DNA from 3 places in the Exiguobacterium sp. UBA5002 genome. Region 3 is predicted to be linked to each of the others. Evidence: riboswitches for the same ligand, from Rfam matches in the RefSeq annotation. Region 3 holds a riboswitch; each other region holds the start of a gene.
The links. Region 3 has a riboswitch for S-adenosylmethionine ahead of mtnK (S-methyl-5-thioribose kinase). Riboswitches for the same ligand answer to the same signal wherever they lie in the genome.
Positions count from the first base shown of each region.

Region 1: it holds a riboswitch for S-adenosylmethionine, as region 3 does, so the genes downstream of both, B4C70_RS10865 (methionine ABC transporter ATP-binding protein) here and mtnK (S-methyl-5-thioribose kinase) in region 3, are expected to answer to the same signal.
Region 2: it holds a riboswitch for S-adenosylmethionine, as region 3 does, so the genes downstream of both, B4C70_RS14750 (LLM class flavin-dependent oxidoreductase) here and mtnK (S-methyl-5-thioribose kinase) in region 3, are expected to answer to the same signal.

Region 1 is NZ_DGYQ01000035.1:5,977-9,114, forward strand. It holds gene B4C70_RS10860 (aminotransferase class I/II-fold pyridoxal phosphate-dependent enzyme) at 1-1,158, shown strand, start outside; SAM riboswitch class I at 1,221-1,326, shown strand; gene B4C70_RS10865 (methionine ABC transporter ATP-binding protein) at 1,411-2,424, shown strand; gene B4C70_RS10870 (methionine ABC transporter permease) at 2,414-3,079, shown strand; gene B4C70_RS10875 (MetQ/NlpA family ABC transporter substrate-binding protein) at 3,107-3,138, shown strand, end outside.
Region 2 is NZ_DGYQ01000048.1:87,690-90,827, forward strand. It holds gene B4C70_RS14740 (DUF817 domain-containing protein) at 1-535, shown strand, start outside; gene B4C70_RS14745 (DUF975 family protein) at 729-1,367, shown strand; SAM riboswitch class I at 1,477-1,579, shown strand; gene B4C70_RS14750 (LLM class flavin-dependent oxidoreductase) at 1,654-2,712, shown strand; gene B4C70_RS14755 (ATP-grasp domain-containing protein) at 2,709-3,138, shown strand, end outside.
Region 3 is NZ_DGYQ01000025.1:11,422-14,559, reverse strand. It holds gene B4C70_RS07115 (2,3-diketo-5-methylthiopentyl-1-phosphate enolase) at 1-693, opposite strand, end outside; SAM riboswitch class I at 764-865, opposite strand; SAM riboswitch class I at 1,071-1,174, shown strand; gene mtnK (S-methyl-5-thioribose kinase) at 1,253-2,419, shown strand; gene mtnA (S-methyl-5-thioribose-1-phosphate isomerase) at 2,416-3,138, shown strand, end outside.

The DNA.
Region 1 (3,138 bases), on a different contig from region 3:
GATCGGCTTCCTGCTCCCGTCTTCGCTGAGCTCGCAAACCGAATCGGTGCTGTAAAAGCTGCCGGACACGATGTCATCACACTTGGTCAAGGAACACCCGACCAGACGACGCCTGTACATATCCTCGATGCCTTAAAACAAGCCATCGACGAGCCAACGAACCTTCAATATCCACCGTTTCGTGGACATGATTTTCTAAAACAAGCCGTCGCAAGCTTTTACGCGACTGAGTTCGGTGTCACGATCGATCCAGCAACGGAAGTCGCGATTCTGCTCGGCAGTAAAGCCGGAATCGTCGCTTTACCGCAGACAATCGTCAACCCTGGAGAAGGAGTCATCGTTCCGGATCCAGGATACCCGGATTACCTGTCTGGTGCCGCACTCGCTGGTGCTTACCCGATTACACTTCCGTTGCTCGAGAAAAACGGCTTCTTACCCGATTACGACTTACTTGATACGACGGACGTCGAGCGTGCCCGGATGTTGTTCCTCAACTACCCGAGTAATCCGACGGGTGCGACTGCGACGGCAGAAGCCTTCGAACAGACAGTCGCTTTCGCCGATGCCCATGATATCTGTGTCGTCCATGACTTAGCATACGGCGGAATCAGTTTCGATGGTCCGACACGGAGCTTCCTGCAGACGGAAGGTGCAAAAGACGTCGGGATCGAATTGTTCTCACTCTCGAAACGCTTCAACATGTCCGGCTTCCGGATCGCCTTTGCGATCGGTAATCCGTCTGTCATCTCAAGCATCGAGACGTACCAAGAACATCTCTACGTCAGTGCCTTCACACCGATTCAACATGCTGCGACCGTCGCTCTGACGAGTGACCAGACATGTGTCCGCGAGTTAAGTCGCTTGTACGAAACACGACGCGATGCGTTGTTCGCGAAACTCGATGCGATTGGCTGGAGTGGACCACGTCCGGGCGGTTCCTTCTTCGTCTGGCTTCCTGTTCCTGAAGGTTACACGTCCCAAAGCTTCACCGATCACCTGCTTGACGAAGCACACGTCGCTGTAACCCCTGGATCCTTCTTCGGCGAATACGGTGAAGGCTACGTCCGGATCAGCTTGATTGCTGACGTCGAACGTCTAGAAGAAGCCGTCGATCGAATCGGAACGCTCAACCTGTTCCGGACACCTGTTGCGGAATAATTCTGAAAAAACATTTGACAGATGGGAATCATTTCCGTTAAAGTAAATCCCAACAGCATAACTACTTATCGAGAGCGACCGAGGGATTAGGCCCAACGACGTCCGGCAACCACCTGTAAGGAACGGTGCCACATCCTACAGAATGATTTTCATTCTGAGAGATAAGTTACGAAATCTTACACTTTCGTCGCTTTTTTCTGGTTGCTCTGCTACTAGGAAAAAGCGACTTTTTTTGTATGAGGAGATGAGCGGATGATTGAATTCAAACACATTACAAAACGGTTCGTTCGAGACCGGACCCCGATTTTTGCATTACGGGATGTCGATTTGACGATCCAAAAAGGAGAAATCTTCGGAATCATCGGTGAGTCCGGTGCCGGTAAAAGTACGTTGCTTCGCCTAATCAATGGGCTTGAGCATCCGACACAAGGAACCGTCAAGGTCGACGGTGTCTCGCTCGGCGGGATGTCAAAAGCAGATTTGCGTCAACTTCGCTTGCGGACAGGAATGATCTTTCAGCATTTCCAATTGATTCAGTCGCGCAACGTCGCGGATAACATCGCTTTTGCGCTCAAGGCCGCTGGCGTTAAACGAGCAGATTTCCCGGAGCGAATTCGCGAACTCGTCTCGCTCGTCGGACTCGAAGGATTCGAGACGAACTTCCCGAGCCAATTAAGCGGGGGGCAGAAACAGCGCGTCGGGATTGCCCGGGCACTCGCGAACGATCCGACCGTCTTGTTATGTGATGAAGCGACATCAGCTCTTGACCCCGTTACGACACTACAGATCCTTGAACTGCTGAAGGATTTGAATGAACGTCTCGGACTGACGATCGTCCTCATCACGCATGAGATTGATGTCGTCAAACAGATTTGCCATCGCGTCGCGGTCATGTCGCAAGGTGAAGTCGTTGAAGTCGCCTCAACCTATGACTTGTTTAGTCAAGCCAAGCATCCAGTGACGCAACATTACGTCGATACGGCACTACAAATCGAATTGCCGGAACGCATCTTACAGGCAACCCCAGGCAAGATCATCCGCTTGCAGTTCACGGGCGAAAAGACCGGTGAGAGTACGTTATCAGAAGCGATCCGCCGTTACGATATCTCAGTCAGCATCTTGCACGGCAAGGTCGACTACATTCAAGACGTCGCCTTCGGTGTCCTGATTGTCAGCTTGACGGGATCATCTGATCAAATCGCCCCTGCCCTCGACTGGCTCGCGACGGAACTTCATGCACTCGAGGTGATTCAGGATGTGGCTTGATCGTATTCAAACGATGTTACCTGAGCTCTTGAAGGCACTCGGCGAGACGGCGTGGATGGTCGGAATTTCACTTGCCTTTGCATTGGTCGTCGGGATTCCGCTCGGGATTCTCTTGTTCGTCACAGACCGGGGATTATTTTTTCAAAACCTTGCCGTCCGACGTGTCCTTGACTTCGTCGTCAACATCGTCCGGTCGCTACCGTTCATCATCTTGCTGGTTGCCCTCATTCCGTTAACGAAGTTCTTACTCGACAATACAATCGGTCCGACGGCAGCATCCGTCAGCCTCAGTGTCGCAGCGATTCCGTTTCTCGCACGACTCGTCGAAACATCACTGCGTGAGATTCCACCTGGTTTGATCGAAGCAGCGGAAGCGTGCGGTGCGAAACCATTACGGATCATCGTCAGTATCCTTTTACCAGAAGCACTCCCTGGCATCATTCAGGGCATCACATTAACAACGATCAGCTTGATCGGCTTCTCAGCGATGGCTGGTATCGTCGGCGGCGGTGGTGTCGGTGACCTCGCGATCCGTTTCGGTTACTATCGCTACGATAATCTCATCATGATCGTGACGATCGTCGTGCTCATCGTCATCGTTCAAAGTATTCAAGCACTTGGCAATCAACTGGCGCGAAAAACAGATAAACGCTAATCATACATGCAAAGGGAGAGTGCAATCATGAAAAAACGATATGCCTTTTTAGCAACAGC
Region 2 (3,138 bases), on a different contig from region 3:
AGTGAACGTTGGGTCTTGGAGTTATCCGGAACAGGCTCTAACGAAAGTGGCGGGTGTTCCCTTGTATGCAGGATTCATGTATGCAAGTGTCGCAAGTTATGTCTGTCAAGCGTTCCGAAGATTTCATTTACGCTTCACAGCATTTCCACCGCCTTGGCTTGCGATCAGCGTAGGCAGTCTCGTCTATCTCAACTTCTTCACCCACCATTGGATCTTCGATGCACGCTGGCTATTGATGGTCCTCGTCGTCCTTGTCTTCTATAAGTCATGGGTTCATTTTACGATCGAGCAGACGATCTACCGGATGCCGCTCGTCCTATCCTTTTTACTGATTGCCTTTTTCATTTGGATCGCGGAGAACATCGTGACGTTCTTTAAAGGCTGGGTCTATCCGCATCAGGAAGGAGGCTGGGCAGTCGTTGATCTTGGAAAATTGTCTTCTTGGTTCCTGCTTGTGATCATCACGGTTTTGATCGTCATCGTCGCGAAATACAAGCGTCAGGATCCGGCTGTGGAGATATATCAGCGTACATAGACGAAAAACATGACATTTCGTTTGCGATGAAGCGCTTCGATGTTCAACGTTCGTTCTAACATGTGGACGACAACTTGAGCGTGCTTGGCTCAACCAGCAACGAGACGGGAAATTATTGAAAAAAGAGTGAAACATTAGAAATTTTAAGCCGTAGAGTAAGGTGAGAACTTATTTTTCAAGGAGGACCTTACTCATGTCATCTCAATTAAAGAAAGCAGCGAAGGAGTCGCTCAGCGGTCGTTGGGGATTTGCAGTCCTAGCTTTTCTGCTGTTTAGTATTATTCAGGGTGTTCCTAATTTATTTGGATCGGATATCGATGAGCCGTCTAGTAGTATAGATCTCGTTGTATCATTGGTGTCGATTTTATTGATTCCAGTAGGAGTCGGTTGGACATGGATTGCCATGTCGATTGCTCGTGGCGAAGAAACGAAAGTGACGGATTTGTTTGAGCCATATGGTATGTTCCTGAAAGTGGTGGGGCTGGCCATTGTTCAGTTCATCTTTATCGCGCTCTGGACGTTACTCTTAATCATCCCTGGTATCATCAAGTCATTCTCTTACTTGTTGACGTTCTACATCCTTCGAGATGAACCATCGATCGGTATCCTCGAGGCCATCACGCGTTCACGCCAACTCATGGATGGTCACAAGATGGAAGCATTCTTACTCTTCCTATCATTCATTGGTTGGGCATTACTTGTAATCGTTACACTTGGTCTTGCTGTCTTATGGGTTGGACCATACTTCAGCGTCACGCTTGCCAAATTCTATGATCGTGTTCGTGGTGAACAAGCACCAGAGCCAACATCAGATTTCGTCGCACCATATTAATCCGGAATCCCGACACTACGTCGGGATTTTTCTTTGAAATAAATCCGATAGGAAAAGACGGTTTAATGGTTGCTTTAGTTCAATGAATTCTGTACGATGAATGCAACACATCTTATCTAGAGAAGTCGAGGGACTGGCCCGAAGACACTTCAGCAACCCCGCTATGGCGGAAGGTGCTACTTCCAGGAAGGAATACCTTCTGAAGATAAGAGCGGACAGGACAAGATACCGTCGCTCTTTTCGAACTTCGAAAAGAGCGTTTTTTTATGATAAGGGGGACGATGGAGTGGAGTATGGTTTTTGGTTACCGATTTTTGGGGGATGGTTACGTAACGTCGAGGATGAACAGATGCCAGCAACATTCGATTATGCGAAACAAGTCGCACAAACAGCTGAACGCATCGGCTTCTCGACGACGTTGATTGCGGAATTGAACTTGAACGATATCAAAGGCATCAAGGAACCGAGTCTTGAGGCATGGACAACGGCAGCGGCGATTGCTGCAACAACAGAACGCCTTGAGATCATGACAGCGGTTCGTCCCGGGTTCCATAATCCAGCGACGACGGCGAAGATGGCGGCAAACATCGATCAGTTGAGTGGTGGACGCTTTACCCTCAACGTCGTCTCAGCGTGGTGGGCAGAGGAAGCGAAACAATACAACGGTATCTTCACAGCGCACGATGAACGCTATGCTCGGACGGAAGAGTTCGTCACGGTCATGAAGGGACTATGGGCAGATGCGTCACCGTATAGCTTCTCCGGTCATCACTACACGATCGAACAGGCGGAACTCCATCCGAAGCCAGTCCAGCGTCCGGGGATCAAGCTCTACGCTGGTGGAGAGAGTGAAGCTGGAAAGCGAACGATCGTCGAACATTGTGATGCCTACGTCATGCACGGGGGCACGGTCGAAGAAGTGGCTCATAAAATCGATGACATGAAAGTACGCCGGGAAGCGACGGGACACGCACCGCTCGAGAGTTTCGGTCTTGCTGCCTACATCATTTGTCGGGATACGGAAGAAGAAGCGCTTCTTGAGTGGCAACGCATTACAGACGTCAAGGAAGACAGCGCCGGTTATGCCGGTTATCAGGATTTCATCAGTAAATCGCAACTGGAGCAACAGGTCGAGCGGAACGATTATTCCGTCTCGAACCGTGGTCTACGACCGAACTTGATCGGAACACCAGAACAAATCGCTGAACGGATTCTAGCGTTCGAAACCGTTGGTGTCACGTTACTTTTGTTACAATTCTCACCACAACTTGAAGAAATGGAACGCTTTGCTCGTGACGTAATGCCACTGGTCGAAGCGAAACGAAAGGTAGGTCAACAATCATGACAAAAATTCATATTCTCCACGAAAATCAAGAATGGACGGACCATCTCATCAAACGTCTCGAAGAACTCGAATTACCATATGAACAGTGGCACTTGAATGAAGGGATGGTTCCGCTGGACGAACTGCCACCAGAAGGCGTCTTTTACAGCCGGATGAGTGCCTCTTCGCATACGCGGGGGCATCGTTACGCGCCGGAATTGACGGAAGGGGTCCTCGCTTGGTTAGAAGAGCATGACCGGACCGTCTTTAACGGAACGCGTGCGCTTCGTCTTGAAGTCAGCAAAGTCAATCAATACACGGCGTTGCGGAAGGCTGGGATTCGTGTACCGAAGACGACGGCTGCCGTCGGACGCGATCAAATCGTACAAGCAGCAAAAGAGATCGGTGTTTCGTCATTCATCACGAAACACAACCGTGCCGGAAAAG
Region 3 (3,138 bases):
TCCGTATGTGAAGGTATTCAGCAAGAAAGCAGTCGCTCCAGCATCAATCAATCGCTTGGCTTGATCCTTGAGCGTAAAGACGGGACCGCTGAGTGTGATCGCATATAACGCACGTTTACCGGTCCGTTGGAAGTGAGCATCGATGACCTCACGTCCGATCCGTGCCCGGTCAATCGTTGGTGTCAACGGATTGTCATATAGGATCTCATCGTCCTTGACGAGATCAATCCCACCAGCGAGTTGTCCTTCGAGTTGATCACGAAGGAACGATAAATCGCGTCCGATGACTCCTTTGAAGATGCTCATTAACAGTGGACGATCTTCGACACCAATCAAGGAGCGAACCCCTTCGATCCCGAACTTCGCACCTGGAAAATCCGACGTGAATGTATCGGGTAATAACAGTTCCGTTAATTTGATTTCACCGTCGAGTGAGAGTTTCCCGAAGACGGTCGTCAAGATCGCAGAAAAGTCGCGCGATACGTTATGTTCCGGGTAACGAATCGTGATATATCCTTTGCCATCGCGCTCTTCGGTATGTACGACTTCCCCTTTGAACGAGGCGAGTTGTTGTTGTTCGAGATGATTCAGCTCCGTCCAGGAACCAACCGTCAGACCAAGCGCGAGTTGTTCGGCGCGCTGCTCGAGTCGATCGCGGGCGGTCAATTGATAAGTAGCTGTGATGTAAGCCATGTCTTTCCTCCTTCAATAAAAAAATGGTCTCTTGTCAGCGACAAGAGACCATGAATGATTCGAACGTGGACTCTTATCTGTCAGCTTAGTAGCTGCAAGAATTAGCACCGTGCCAAAAGGTCGGTTGCTGCGACATCGTAGGGCTTGTCCCTCCGTCTGCTCTTGATAAGAATTGGATGAAATTGTGAAATCTAATTGCAATTTTTACATGAGAGTCACGATTTGTCAAACTATTTTTAGAAAATTTATTTTTTTGAAAATACTCTTTCTATAGATGACTTAAAAATGATGTCCGTTTCTGCTTGATTTCGATTTGACAGCAGGGAAGAGGATTGCGTAAGATTCAAATCAATATCACACACGACAACTACATACGACTCTTATCGCGAGTTGGCAGAGGGAATTGGCCCGATGACGCCGCAGCAACCGACCACTGGGCACGGTGCTACATCCAACAGACGTTTCGTCTGAGAGATAAGAGGACGCAGTGACTTTTCTGCGCCTCTTTTCGATGACGAAAAGAGGCGCTTTTTCGTGTATCACATAGGGGGAAACTGAGATGACATATAAAGCATTCACAGAACAGGACGCGATTGATTGTGTTCGGACATTAGGACTGATCGGCGATGGAGCCGTCGAAGCAGAAGAGATTGGCGACGGGAACCTCAACCTCGTCTTTCGGATTCGAGAAGGCGAACATCGCTTGATTTTAAAACAAGCATTACCATATGCGAAGGTCGTCGGGGAGAGCTGGCCGTTATCGCTCGAACGAGCGTGGATCGAGCAATCCGCACTCCGTGAATTCGCACGGCATGCCGTACCGTTCGTGCCACGTGTTTTTCATGCTAGTCATGAAGAGGCGTATACGGTCATGGAAGATCTTTCACATCTGACGATCGTTCGAAGCGGTTTACTCGCAGGTGAACAGTATCCGTTGCTTGCGGAACATATCGGTTCTTATCTCGCTCGGACGTTATTCCATACATCGGACTTTGCGCTTGGTCCGGTTGAAAAGAAACGTGTCGCCCGAACGTACTACAATCCAGACTTGTGCGACATCACGGAAAAATTAATCTTCACGGATCCGTTTCATGACGCGGAGACGAACGAGATTGAAGCCGGACTCGAAGAAGAGGTGGCACGTCTATGGGCAGACGATGAGTTGAAACGCGAAGTCGCAAAACTCGAAGCGCTCTTCATCACGAAAGGAGATGCATTGCTGCACGGCGATCTACATACAGGAAGCATCTTCGCCTCGGCGACGGAAACGAAAGTCATCGACCCTGAATTCGCCTTTTATGGTCCATTCGGATTCGATGTCGGGCAGTTCATTGCGCATCTATTCTTCGCGGCATATCCGGATTACCCTACACGACGTGGCGCCCGAATCAAGGATATCGATACGTTGTGGCTGACGTTTGCTTCAACGTTCCGTGCATTATGGGAACGGGAAGCCGTCGAACCATTCCGGGCATCGGGGCTCGTCGACGATGTACTGAGCACGATCTTGCAGGATGCCCTTGGCTTTGCCGGTTGCGAATTGATTCGGCGGACGATCGGCCTTGCACCGGTCGCTGATTTAGAATCAATCGATTCAACGACGGAACGCTTAGAGCGGAAACGTCACGCTCTTCGTCTAGGAGCGGCGTTAATCAAACGTCGGACCGAATGCCGGACATTCGATGATTTACGAAACTTTGACGTAACGGAGGAACTGAGCCGATGACTACATTCGTTCAAAGTATCCGTTACGAAGACCGTGTCTTGACGATTCTCGATCAGACACGTCTACCGCAGGAAGAACACTATGAAGTCATTACTGATCTTGCGCAAGCAGTTGAGGCAATCAAACAACTACGTGTCCGGGGCGCACCTGCGATCAGCCTATTCGGTGGATTCGTACTCGTTCAGGAAGCGTACCGGTTTGAAGCAGCGCTTCCGGTCTATAAGCAAGCTTTGCTTGAGACATCAGCGACGTTACTCGCGACACGACCGACGGCCGTCAACTTACGAAATGTCCTCGATCAATTGAATCCAATCATTCAAGACGGAACGTCGGTAGAAGAGATCCGTGAACGGTTGGAAAAACGAACAGTCGCCTTATATGACCAGGATGCGCAGACGTCACGTCAAATCGGGATTCATGCGTTGGAGTTGTTCCAGTCAGGCGACCGGATCCTAACGATTTGTAATGCTGGATCGATTGCGACTGCTGCTTACGGAACGGCACTTGCGCCGTTCTATATCGCAAAAGAACGTGGCATTGAATTATCCGTTTTTGCGAGTGAGACGCGACCGTTACTGCAGGGGGCACGGCTGACAACATGGGAGCTGCAACGTGCCGGCATCGATGTCACATTGATCACGGACAACATGGTCGCTCATACGTTGAAAGAAAAACAAATCGACGCGATCATCGTCGGTGCTGACCGGATTACACGAAAT